DNA from 4 places in the Alishewanella maricola genome. Region 3 is predicted to be linked to each of the others. Evidence: predicted binding sites of a transcription regulator. Region 3 holds the regulator's gene; each other region holds the start of a gene.

Region 1 (3,166 bases), on a different contig from region 3:
CGATGCCAGTAATTTACTGAGTAAACTGGTACCGCTGATTATTGGTTTGATGATGAATGCGCCCGATCAATTATGGGGTGAGGCGATTTACCCGGTGATTAACCCGTCTTAGCTTAACACTTAGCTTACCACCGGCAACTGTAACCAGTTGGTGGTGTACGCTGGTGACAAATGTTGTCGTTTCATCGCCCAGCTTTGCTTCACGCCTTGGCTGGCAAACCAGATCTTACCTTTACCCGACTGATTATAGCGATCGAGTGTTTGCATTAAGCTGGGATCAGCATGATAACTGGCGGTGGGTTCAAATAAGCTGGGTTGATATACGCCCTCATCATAAAAGTCACTTAACATTACGCCGGCTTTGGCATAGCGATAGCCATCGCGCCAGATCTGCTGTAATAAGCGGTTAGCTAAGGGCAGAAAATCACGGGTATCAGCACTAGGCGCGCCCAACGTGGCATTGGCGCTGTTGGCATAATACGGCTCTTGTGATTTGCTAAATGGGCTGGTGCGTAAAAATACCGTCAGTTGTCGAGCATGTTGCCGCTCTTTGCGCAGTTTTTGACAGGCCCTTGCCACATATTCGGCAATGGCTTCTTGCAATAATGGCTGCGCGGTAATGCGCTCACCAAAAGAGCGCGAACTAACAATCTCTTTTTTAGTGGGGGGCTGTTCTTCTAATGGGATACACGACTCACCATTCAGCTCGCGCACGGTACGTTCGACCACCACCGAAAATTGCTGGCGAATAAAACTGGGATTGGCATCAGCTAACTGTAAAGCGGTGTGGATCCCCAGTGCTTGTAAACGGATCGATAACTTACGACCAATGCCCCAGACTTCACCAACAGGTAATAAAGCCAGCAGCTTACGTTGGCGTGTGACCGCCGTAAGGTCGACCACGCCCTGGGTTTTTGGCCAAGTTTTTGCGGCATGATTGGCTAATTTGGCTAACGTTTTACTCGGCGCAATACCCACACACACGGAAATGCCTTGCCACTGGGCAATGCGCTGCCGGATAAATTGGCCATACTGCGTTAACTCGGTATGCGGTAAGAGGCTCAAATCTAAAAAGGCTTCATCAATACTGTAAACCTCAACGGCGGGAGCCATTAATTCTAAGGTGGTCATCACCCGAGCAGACATATCGGCATACAGGGCATAATTCGATGAAAAGGTGACAATACGGTGCTGTTTAATTAACTCGTTAATTTGAAACAACGGCACGCCCATTTTTATGCCAAGCGCTTTCGCTTCTTTAGAGCGCGCCACGACACAGCCGTCGTTATTCGATAACACCACCACCGGGCGGTGCGCTAAGTCAGGCCGAAACAGTTTTTCACAACTGGCATAAAAGTTATTGCAATCGACCAGCGCAAAACACGTTGCTTTCATTTACGATTAAACCGACGAATAGCATTGGTTACCACGCCAAAGATCTGTAACTCATCGGCGTTTTTAATGTGCACTGGCTGATAGCGCGGATTCTCTGGCAGCAGCATCAGATTCATTTTGCAGCTTAAACGCTTCACGGTAAATTCGCCGTTGATTGAAGCCACCACAATGTCTCCATGTTCGGCAGTGATCGCGCGATCAACCACCAAAACATCATCTTCAAAAATACCGGCTTCAATCATCGAATCACCCGATACGCGCACAAAAAATGTGGCGGTGGGGTGATGAATACACAACTGGTTTAAATCGATACTTTGCTCGATATAATCTTGCGCGGGTGAAGGGAAGCCCGCAGGCACCTTACTGCTAAAAAAAGGCAACCGAATAGGTGCGCCGGCTTGCGCCTGACCGAGAAACTGAACAGACATGGCATTACCTCAAATACTGTTTATCCATACAGTATAGTATGCCTTGCTTCAAGTTGCACAACAAGAGCTAACTTATGCCCGAGAAGCAACCAAAAAGCGGTTAGCTGCGTATAGCCTACTATACAGATTGCAAGAGTAAGGTAGTTATGTCGGCAGGTAGTTCAAAGGTGCCCGCGCACCGGATATCCCGTTTTGGTAGTTTAGCCTCATTAGCAGGGCGAGTCGCCGGTGGCATGCTGGCTGAAGGGGCACGACAATTAGCCAAAGGCCAAGTGCCGTCTAAAAAAGACTTGCTACTTACCCCAGGCAATGCCAAACGCGTTGCCGATCAATTGGCGCATTTGCGCGGTGCGGCGATGAAAGTCGGTCAGTTATTGTCCATGGACAGCGGTGATATGCTGCCACCAGCTTTAGCTGAGATTTTAGCGCGCTTGCGTGCCAGCGGTAACCCCATGCCCGTTAAGCAGTTAGCACAGGTGTTACGCAACGAATGGGGTGAGCAATGGCAGCGTCATTTCAGTGATTTTACCTTTACGCCTTTAGCCGCCGCCTCGATAGGTCAGGTGCATCAGGCTTATCATGATAATGGCCAGCGCCTTGCGGTAAAAATTCAATATCCGGGGATTAAAGCCAGTATCGACAGCGATGTTGATAACGTGGCAACCTTATTACGTATTAGCGGGCTGGTGCCTAAAAGTGTCGATTATCGTGGGCTCTTAACCGAAGCAAAAGCACAATTACACAGCGAAGCCGATTATTTGCAAGAAGCCACCTACTTGCGGCAGTATCGCCAAGCCTTGGGGCAAAGCCCACACTTTGTGGTTCCCGAAGTGTTCTCAGAATTAACCACCGAAAACATTTTGGTGATGAGTTTTGTGGAAGGCAGTGCGTTAGAGGCATTAAGCAGTCATGAGCAAGCCGAGCGCGATCGTGTGATGGGCTTGTTGTTTGAACTGCTGTTTCGTGAATTATTTGAATTTAAATTGGTGCAAACCGATCCGAACTTTGCCAATTATTTATACAACACGAAAACCCAACAACTGGTGTTATTAGATTTTGGCGCTTGTAGGCATTACAGCAGCCGCTTTAGTGATGGTTATCGCCAATTATTTGCTGCAGCCTTAACTGAAGATCACGCGGCCATGGCCGCTGCGTTAACGCAGATTGGTTTTTTCAGCCAACAGATTTTACCCGCACAAAAACAAGCCGTACTTTCTTTAGTGAATTTAGCGGCCGAGCCTTTAAAGCACGATAGCGCCTTTGATTTTGGGCAAACGGATTTAGCATTGCGAATTCGTGAAGCGGGCACCGCCTTAAGTATGCAGCAAGATTACTGGCATACA
Region 2 (3,166 bases), on a different contig from region 3:
AGATGATGGCGCTTCATAATTCTCAAGCAATCGTAAGTTATCCAATCGGACGCTAAGTGCATAGGCTTGACAGGCTTTTTCTGATTAAGAACACACGGTTGCCGTCAACACCAGGTTAAACCAAAGGCCAGCTCTCCAGCGTGGACGAATATTCATGTCATGACACTTTGATCATCTGGCAACGGGAAGTTGCTGCCAATTTGTTGTATATGCGGGAGATAGAGCTTCTCGCTTCATTCCCCAGCTTTGACTAATCCCTTGCCCAGCGAACCAAACTGTTTTTGCATGCTTGCTGTTAAGCTGATCCATAAGCTGCATAAGCCTGTGCGCTGACTCGTCGTCTTCGGCCGGCATGTCAAATAAACTTGGCTGATATATCCCTGGATCGTAAAAGTCCGAGAGCATAACCCCAGCTTTTGCATAGCGGTAACCGTTAACCCAAATTTTGTCGAGCAATTGCATAGCATGAGTTAAAAATACCCGGGTATCACTGCTTGGCCTATCCAGCTCAACACTTCGGCTCGCACTATAAGGCGCATCCTTGTCACTAAATGGGCTCGTTCTGAGAAATACGGTAAGGTGCTTAGCGTCCTGTCCTTCCTGACGGAGTTTCTTACAGGCCCGACTAATGTATTCACTGATAGCTTCTCGCATTTCCTGCTTATCAGTGATGCGCTCACCAAAAGCCCGGCTGCTGACGATTTGTTTTTTCGTGGGAGCCATTTCTTCCAATGCAATGCAGCTCTCACCATTAAGCTCACGAACAGTCCTCTCCACAACAACAGAAAACTGTTGTCTGATAAAACGGGGATCGGCATCAGCTAATTGTAGCGCAGTGTGTATGCCAAGCGCCTGCAGCCGCTTTGTTAACTTGCCACCGATTCCCCATACTTCATCCACCGGAAGCAAGGCCAGTAACTTTCGTTGTCGCGCTTTGCAGGTAAGATCCACAACACCACCCGTCTTTTGCCAGGTTTTAGCGGCGTGGTTGGCGAGCTTGGCAAGGGTCTTGGTAGGGGCAATACCAACACAGACGGTGATCCCAATCCACTTAAGGATGGTTTTACGAATGGTAAAGCCAAACTCCGTCAGATCATGGGTGTTTTCCATACCGGAGAGATCAAGAAAGGCTTCATCAATCGAGTAGACCTCAACCCTGGGTGCCAGGCTTTCCAGTGTGCTCATGACGCGCTGAGACATATCTGCGTAAAGCGCGTAGTTAGAGGAGAACGCCACAACGCCGTGCTTCTGTATGAGCTCGCGCGCCTGAAATACCGGCACACCCATTTTAACACCAAGTTTCTTAGCTTCTCTCGATCGCGCCACCACGCAGCCGTCGTTATTTGATAACACAACAACCGGGGTATGGGCTAAATCAGGGCGAAACAGTTTCTCGCAACTGGCGTAAAAATTGTTACAGTCCACTAAAGCAAAGAGGGGAGTTGTCATTTGCGTTTCATTTTTCTAATCACGTTGGTCACGACCCCGAAGATATCGAGGCTTTCACCGTTACGTGGCCAGATTGGTTTGTAGGCTGGGTTATGGGGGATCAGGCATAGCGATGGCCTGGTACACAGCTCTTTTACGGTAAATTCGTTTCCAACCGCGGCCACCACGATATCTCCATGCTCGGCATCGACTGAGCGGTCAACAACCAGTACATCTCCGTCATAGATCCCGGCGCCAATCATGGAGTCACCTTCGACTCTAACAAAAAAGGTTGCGTACGGATTCCGGATACACAGCTCGTTTAAATCAAGCTCGCACTCAACATAATCCTGAGCCGGTGAAGGAAAACCGGCTTTTACAGGATCACAAAAAAAGGGAAGTGGCGTTTGTGGCCACTTATCACCCGCTTTGCCAATCAATACCGCCAACGTCACCCTCCAAAACTGTATTTATATACAGTATACCAGCCGGGAAACTTTTGGCAATTTGCAGAGCTAGTGTCAGATTAAATCGTTTTAAACCCCGACCCATTTTAATGGCATGAAATTTGAACATATCTTGTCAATAGCGCATTTAATCAGGGAAAGCCACTGATTTCGCGTAAAGAACACTGACAGGCTCTTCGCCCATTTTTAACGTGTAAAAGGAATTGACTATGCTTAAGAAGCTTCTCGTTATCGCTACCCTAGTTACAGGGTTAATCTCAGGACAGGCAAGTGCGGCTTTTGTCGCCACAGATTGGAAGAGTATTGGTGACGGACTTGCTACTTTGGATACGCAAACTGGCCTGGAGTGGCTGGATTTGACTGAGACAGGCGGAAAAAGTATCAATGAAGTTAAAGCGCTTTTAGACACTGTTTACGCGGGCTGGCGATTGCCAACGCATGATGAAATAAAGACACTTGCTGTCTCTCTCTTTCCAACCATAGAGCCGCGCAAGGACGTATTCAGCAATGCGACGGTCTCTTCTACGGCAGAGCAACGCGCCACCCATTCAATGTTCGGACAAAACGTTACAGGGCACACATATGGCTACTATGAAGTTTCAGGCAGTACATATGGATTCAGCTCTCGACAAGTTAACGGTGCTGCTGTTTGGTTTAGCTATCATTACGCCACTAACTTAGACAAAAAGAGGAATTACGAAGGCATATATCTTGTGAGTGATGGAGGTACAACGCTAAGCTCCATCAACGACCCGACAATTAACATCAACAACCCCAATGCACCCATTAACATGGCTGATGTGTCAGCCCCTGCTGGGTTGGCTGCAGCCGGCGTGCTGATACTGATGATGGGTGCCCGTCGTAAAGTGGCATAAAACCGAATTTAAGCGACAATCAAGAGGAGGTTTGATCTCCTCTTTTTTATTGCTGAAGAGTTTCTGTGACACGCTCACGCGCAGCTATGATGACTGGTTTATTGCTCTCCCCATGATATTTGTGGAACACCGGCGACCAATACTTTGATTGGTGCCGGTTTTGGCGAATAGCAGTTTTGAGTTTCTGTATTTCGGCCAGGGGGAAAATCCACGTGATGAGCTTATCCAAATCTTCACACACGTTATCAACCTCCTCAATAAAATCTAGGCCATTAAGAAACAGCATCGCTTTCTCTACCCGGAGACCAAGGTAAAACAGGCTGATCCGGTTATAGCTATTGTGGATAGGGTTGTTGTTTTCAATAGAACGCTTCGAGTGACACAGTAGCAGTAGAT
Region 3 (3,166 bases):
AGGTAACCCCATGCCAGTAGCCTGATGACAGGCGACGCACCAACCTTGATAGATTTTTTCACCGGTACTCATTAACTCTGCCATGCTCATATTCATGGCAAGTAATTCTTGTTCGGCGGCTTTTTCACCGGCGATCCGCGTTTCTTCTTGCTGGATCCACGCTAAATAATCTTCTTCGCTTTTGGCGATCACCACGATTGGCATAAAGCCATGGTCTTTACCGCATAACTCAGTACATTGCCCACGATAAGTGCCAGGCTCGTCTACCCGAGTCCATGCTTCGTTAATAAAGCCAGGGTTCGCATCTTTTTTAATGGCAAATGCAGGTACCCACCACGAGTGAATCACATCATCTGAGGTCATTAAGAAGCGAATTTTTTTCCCAACAGGAATCACTAAAGGCCGATCGACCTCTAATAGATAGTTTTCACCCTTGGCCAGTTTATTGGCCACTTGCTCTCTGGGTGTCGCTAATAATGAAAAGTACTCAACATCGTGTTCAAGGTATTTATAATGCCATTTCCACTGCGAACCGGTAATTTGCACGGTCACATCGGCAGCAGAGGTGTCATCCATCGCCAATAGGGTGGTCGTGGCGGGAAATGCCATCACAACAAGAATAACGACCGGAATAGCCGTCCACAGAATTTCAACCTTGGTACTTTCATGAAATGAAGCCGGCTGCACCCCTCTTGCTTTGCGGTGAAGGATCATGGATACAAACATAATCCCAAACACCACTGCACCGATAGCACAACAAATCCAGAAGATGGTCATATGCAGTTGATAAACCTGCTGACTGATCTCCGTAGCGCCTTTGGTCATATTCAAAGGCATAGATGTTGATGCATTTGCCGATGCGGCAAAAAATAGGGTCGGCAGCGACCAAACCAGACAACGCGTGTTTGTCACTGTACTTCTCCTCTGTCATTTGCATTGCAAACTGCAGAAACCAAGAACACAGAACTACACGGCTTTTATGTAAACCTATCCTGACCGAATCTATGTGGTAAGTTTCGCAATTTCTTATTTTTATTATTTTTTGTGATTTCGAAGCAAGCGCTGAAACCAGCAACTGTTAACTTTAATTATTTTTTGAACAGTTACCGCTTAAGAATTGTCCAGTATGAGCGTTATGTAAACCCCTAAAATGCAAAAGCACCGATAAAACCAAGAGGTCATACCAGTGCAATTATAAATTAACTTGTTGAACAGCGACTATTTTATAGCCAACTGCCGTTACGGATCACACCTACAGCAAGGCCTTCAACGGCAAATTGCTGTTCACGTAAATCGATTTTAATCACCTCAAAATCTGGATTCTCAGGAAGCAATAAAACTTCATGTCCTTGCCGCTGGAAACGCTTTACCGTTACTTCATCATCGACACGGGCGACAATCACTTGGCCATGTTCTGCTTGAGTGGTTTTATGCACGGCTAACAGATCGCCATCGAGGATGCCGATATCTTGCATACTCATACCTTGTACCCGAAGTAAAAAGTCAGCATGGGGTTTAAATAAATGCGCATCAATTTGATAATGATTTTGTACATGCTCAGCGGCTAAGATAGGTTGGCCAGCGGCAACTTTACCCACCAAAGGCAAACCCAATTGCTCGGGAGCGGAATCGTCTTCCAATAAACGGATCCCTCGCGAGGTACCGGGCATCATTTCCAGTACCCCCTTTTTAGCTAAGGCTTTGAGATGTTCTTCCGCTGCATTGGCAGATTTAAAACCTAAACGCAGCGCAATCTCGGCACGCGTGGGTGGCATTCCGGTTTCTTGTTGGTAATCTTTGATTAATTGCAGAATTTCGGCCTGACGAGGCGTTAATGGTCTCATAATGCTGGCTACCTATACAGTAAGTACTGTCAGTATATACAGCCTTTTTCGAAATGCCAAGCGTTGTTCTGCAGCTGAATTTGCCAGCTTACGCAGCTGTGGTATTCTTAGCACTGTTCAGTTTGCTCGGTATCATTATGTTCTCAAGCTTGTCGTTACTGACCTTATTATTAAAATGGCCTATTCGCCTACTCGTTAAATTCAAAATTGTTCCTGATAACCCCCTACAACAACTGGGAGTTAATAAAGAACGGCCATTATTTTATATATGCCACACCGAATCAGCCAGTGATGTCGCCACGCTGCGTCGCGTTTGCCAGCAACTAGCCTTGCCCGATCCGCTTAGCCATGTAGAACTGCGGGGGCAGAAATTATCACGCATCTTATTTCTCGAAAAACCTCACCAAATCATTGGTGGCCGCAGCGATACCCGTGCATTAAAGCAAGGACAAACATTACTCGCGGCTCATTTAGCCAACCCCAAATTACAGGCACAGCTGATGCCGATCTCGATCTTATGGGGCCGTGCACCAGGTAAGGAAGACAGTATTAAATGGTTACTGGGGGAAGCACATTCACCTAACTGGTTAGCTAAGTTACTGATTGTATTTATCTCAGGTCGACACACGCTGGTGCGCTTAAGTAAACCAGTAGATCTACAACAAATGGCTGGACAATTTGGCGCTGAAGCCAGCACTGCCAGAAAACTGCTGCGCATGTCACGGATCCACTTTTATCGACAGAGACTGGCAGCAACAGGGCCAAAACTGATGAACCGCAGTCAGTTATTTAATGCGCTATTAGCCACGCCTGCGGTTAAAAAAGCCATCGCCGATGAAGCGGCTAACCGCAATGGAGATTACGCCGCAGCGCGACAAGAAGCTCGCAAATTACTGCAAGAGATTGCAGCCGATTACCGCACGTCAACTTTACGTTTTGGTGATCGTATTCTGACATGGTTATGGCAAAAGCTTTATGCTGGCATTAAGGTCAATAATGTCGACACTTTGCGCGATCTGGCGCAAAAAGGACATGAAATTGTTTATGTACCTTGCCATCGAAGTCATATGGATTACTTGCTACTCAGTTATATTATTTATCATCAGGGGTTAGTGCCACCGCATATCGCCGCAGGCATTAACTTAAATTTCTGGCCTGCAGGCACGATTTTTCGTCGTGGCGGGGCATTTTTTATTCGACGCAGTTTCAGTGGCAATAAGTTGTATTCAACCGTTTTTCGCGAATATTTAAGCTTGCTGTTTATGAAAGGTTATGCGGTGAAGTACTACACCGAAGGTGGCCGTAGTCGCACGGGACGTTTA
Region 4 (3,166 bases), on a different contig from region 3:
CTGCCGGCAAGGCTGTACTGAATTCATTCGTCTCTTCGTCAGTTGAACCGGAACGTGCAAGTAAGGCCTTCCAGCCCAGATCGACGGTCGATTTTTGCTTGGCGACAAACAACCCACCGGCAACTTCAGTATCAATTTGATGCTCGCTATAACGAAACGCCGGATAAAACTGCATTAAATATTGTCGAGCAATTAACTCATAAATATGTCGCTCATCTAGCGAAAGACGCTGCACATCCAGCACCCGCTCGGAAGGTATAATGGCATGGTGCGCCCCTACCTTGCTGTCATTCCAGGCCTTGCTTTTTAAGTTTAAATCTGCTTTTTTCACGGCCTCACTTAATTGCGAACTACTGCTGGCAATCGCTTGGCTTACCTTTTGCCGCTCAGCATAGTGACCCGCCGGTAAATAACGACAATCAGAACGCGGATAGGTAATTAACTTATGGCGTTCATACAATTGCTGACAAATATCTAAGGTTTTTTGCGCGTTTAAATTAAAGCGTTTAGACGCATCAATTTGTAATGAGGATAAATTGTAAGGCAAGGGTGCAGCCTGGCTTTTTTGTTCGCGTTTCACGGCTTTAACTTGGCCCGTTTGGCCCCTCACCTTTGCTAACACGGTGTCAGCCAACTTTTTCAGTAACACCCGGCCATCTTCATCCATGTAAGGCTCGCAGGCGGCACTCGGTTGCCACTTTGCCTTAAACTGCTCACCACTGCGGGTTTGCAGCGTTATCCACACCTCATAAAAGGGTTTCGTTACAAAGTGTTCAATCTCTAGATCGCGGTGCACCACTAACCCCAACACCGGCGTTTGCACACGGCCGATCGACAACACGCCCTGATAACCATGCTCTTGGCCTAGTAAGGTACATAGCCGTGTCATATTAATACCATACAACCAATCGGCCCTTGCCCGCGCTAAGGCTGAAGTGGCTAACGGAATAAAATCAGTGTTTTGGCGCAAATCCTTTAAGGCTTTGCTGATCGCCGCCGGATTCATGTCATTCACTAAACAGCGCTTGGTGGCCGCACGCTTGGCTTGACTGATCCCCGCATAATTAATCACTTCATCCACCAAAATTTGCCCGACACGATCCGGATCGCCCATATTCACTAACACATCGGCTTCTTTGATCAGTTTTTTAACCACATTAAATTGCTGGCGGGTTTGCGACTTAACGTGTTGTTTCCATTCTATTGGAATAATTGGCAGGTGGGCTTTGCGCCAACTTTTGTAATCGGCATTGTAGGCTTCAGGTTCTGCCTGTTCCAGTAAATGACCAATACACCAAGTCACCACATCACCATTGGCGGCTTTAATAAAGCCATCGCCTTTTTGCTGTGGTTTGGGGAGCACATCGGCTACGGCACGGCCAACGCTGGGCTTTTCTGCAATGTATAAAATCATCAGACAAAACACTGTACAAATAATCAGTTAATTTACCTTGCCTAACATTAAATAGCAAAAACTTGTGACACTGACTAATACCTAAGGATTATATTGATGGTTAAAACCACAATTTTGACCGTTAACTTAACTCGCTAAATAAAAAATAAACTGAATTATTTTAATCACTTAAAAACTTTAAGGTTTAAAAAACACTCGCAACATAATTAATCAGTAGATCAATATTGCTGGCAACTTGGCTATTTTCTAAGCTGTGAATATGGGTTCCTTGCCTACTCTGGTTTTGCTGCTTCGCTGTGAGGGCGTAGAAAATGTCGCAATATACTGATGTGAAAAGAATTTGTGATGATCTAGAAAGTACCGGTAAAACCGTGTCGCTAGATTATGTTTTGTCTAAAGTGTCTGACGCACAAGCAACGGTGATAGCACACTATAAAAAGTGGCGATACGAGCAAGCTCAACAGCGACAGCTTGAGCAAGCGCCAATACTCAGTGACGATTTTATGCAAGCGTTTCTGCGTGAAACCGAGCGACAAGGCGCGCAACAAACGGCGCAGTTGCAAAAACAATTAGCCGAAGCACTGCAAGGTGAAGTGGTTGCGGTTGAGCACTTACAACAGGCACAGCAGCAATGGCAGCAGTTGGAACAGCGTAAAACGGCTTTAGAGCAAACATTGCACAGCCAACAACAGAAACTGACCACTCAGGCAGAACACTTTGCCAGCCTGCAACAAGAACGCACCGCTTTGCAACAACAACTGGGCCAGTTAGAACAACAACTGAGCAAGGCAACGGAGCAACTAACCGCCAGCCAAGCGGCCGTGGCCGCCGCCAATGCTCAAGCCTCTGAACACGCAACCGCTCTCGCCTCAAAGCAAGCACAGCTTAACGACACCGAGCAGCAATTGTCTGAGTTACAACAACAGTATCAACAACAACAGCAGTTAATTGCTCAATTAGAGGAAAAGCAGGCGGCACAGCAACAACTGGCTGAGCAATTAAGCACAGCTCAAACGCAACTCGAAGTACTTGAAACAACGTTGCAGCAGACTAAAAGCGCACAGCAAGACACCGAGCAAGCGTTAAGTGCAGCGCAAAACGCGGTGGCGCAGTATCAACAAGAGCAACAGCATTTTTCTGAGCTACAGGCCGAGTATGATGCCTTACAACAACGATTGACAGAGCAGCAACGCCAACACTTTGAAATGAAAAAACAGATCCATCAGCAACTGGCCGAATATTCCGAGCAATGTGCTGAACTCAGCTCTGAGCGCGATACGCTGTTGAGTCAGATACGCCGTCAAAAAACCACAGCAGAGCCATCTGCATTAGCCGACAGCATTCAGTTACAGCAAGAATTAAAACAACTGCAGCAACAGCACCAAGACTTACTACAACAACTGGCCATGCCACAACACAGTGCCGCCGAGCAGGCCACGGCAACAGAAAACCTTCAGTTACAGCAAGAATTGCAACAACTGCAGCAACAGCACCAAGACTTACTGCAACAACTGGCCTCGCCACAACACAGTGCCACCGAGCAGGCAACGCAAAGCGAGCAACTCAGTGCGTTAACAGCAGAGCGGGATGAGGCGCTAGCCATTAATGCAGCACAAGCGGATCAACTGCATAACGTGCAACACGAATTAGCCGAATTAAAAGCCCTTTTGCAACCGAATAACCCTGAACAATGCGACAATGTGGAACAATTACGCGCTCATTTAGCATTGTTGAAACATCAAAATAGCATTA

The links. Region 3 encodes LexA, which represses DNA repair genes until DNA is damaged. Its sites were predicted from a motif close to TACTGTATNNNNATACAGTA; they were not measured.
Region 1: a site for LexA is predicted at 1,838-1,857, ahead of umuD (translesion error-prone DNA polymerase V autoproteolytic subunit). Genes of this name have one in related genera too.
Region 2: a site for LexA is predicted at 1,891-1,910, ahead of umuD (translesion error-prone DNA polymerase V autoproteolytic subunit). Genes of this name have one in related genera too.
Region 4: a site for LexA is predicted at 1,424-1,443, ahead of JAO78_RS06795 (DNA topoisomerase III). Genes of this name have one in related genera too.

Annotation. Positions count from the first base shown of each region.
Region 1 covers NZ_JAEINI020000013.1:14,735-17,900, reverse strand. Annotated here, with positions in the region: gene JAO78_RS14535 (HEPN domain-containing protein) at 1-112, shown strand, start outside; gene umuC (translesion error-prone DNA polymerase V subunit UmuC) at 121-1,395, opposite strand; gene umuD (translesion error-prone DNA polymerase V autoproteolytic subunit) at 1,392-1,823, opposite strand; gene JAO78_RS14520 (ABC1 kinase family protein) at 1,970-3,166, shown strand, end outside.
Region 2 covers NZ_JAEINI020000003.1:256,698-259,863, forward strand. Annotated here, with positions in the region: gene JAO78_RS06640 (metal-binding protein) at 1-56, shown strand, start outside; gene umuC (translesion error-prone DNA polymerase V subunit UmuC) at 172-1,449, opposite strand; gene umuD (translesion error-prone DNA polymerase V autoproteolytic subunit) at 1,446-1,865, opposite strand; gene JAO78_RS06655 (Lcl C-terminal domain-containing protein) at 2,105-2,770, shown strand; gene JAO78_RS06660 (hypothetical protein) at 2,817-3,166, opposite strand, start outside.
Region 3 covers NZ_JAEINI020000006.1:63,265-66,430, forward strand. Annotated here, with positions in the region: gene coxB (cytochrome c oxidase subunit II) at 1-837, opposite strand, end outside; gene lexA (transcriptional repressor LexA) at 1,224-1,844, opposite strand; gene plsB (glycerol-3-phosphate 1-O-acyltransferase PlsB) at 1,925-3,166, shown strand, end outside.
Region 4 covers NZ_JAEINI020000003.1:290,917-294,082, forward strand. Annotated here, with positions in the region: gene JAO78_RS06795 (DNA topoisomerase III) at 1-1,414, opposite strand, end outside; gene JAO78_RS06800 (coiled-coil domain-containing protein) at 1,726-3,166, shown strand, end outside.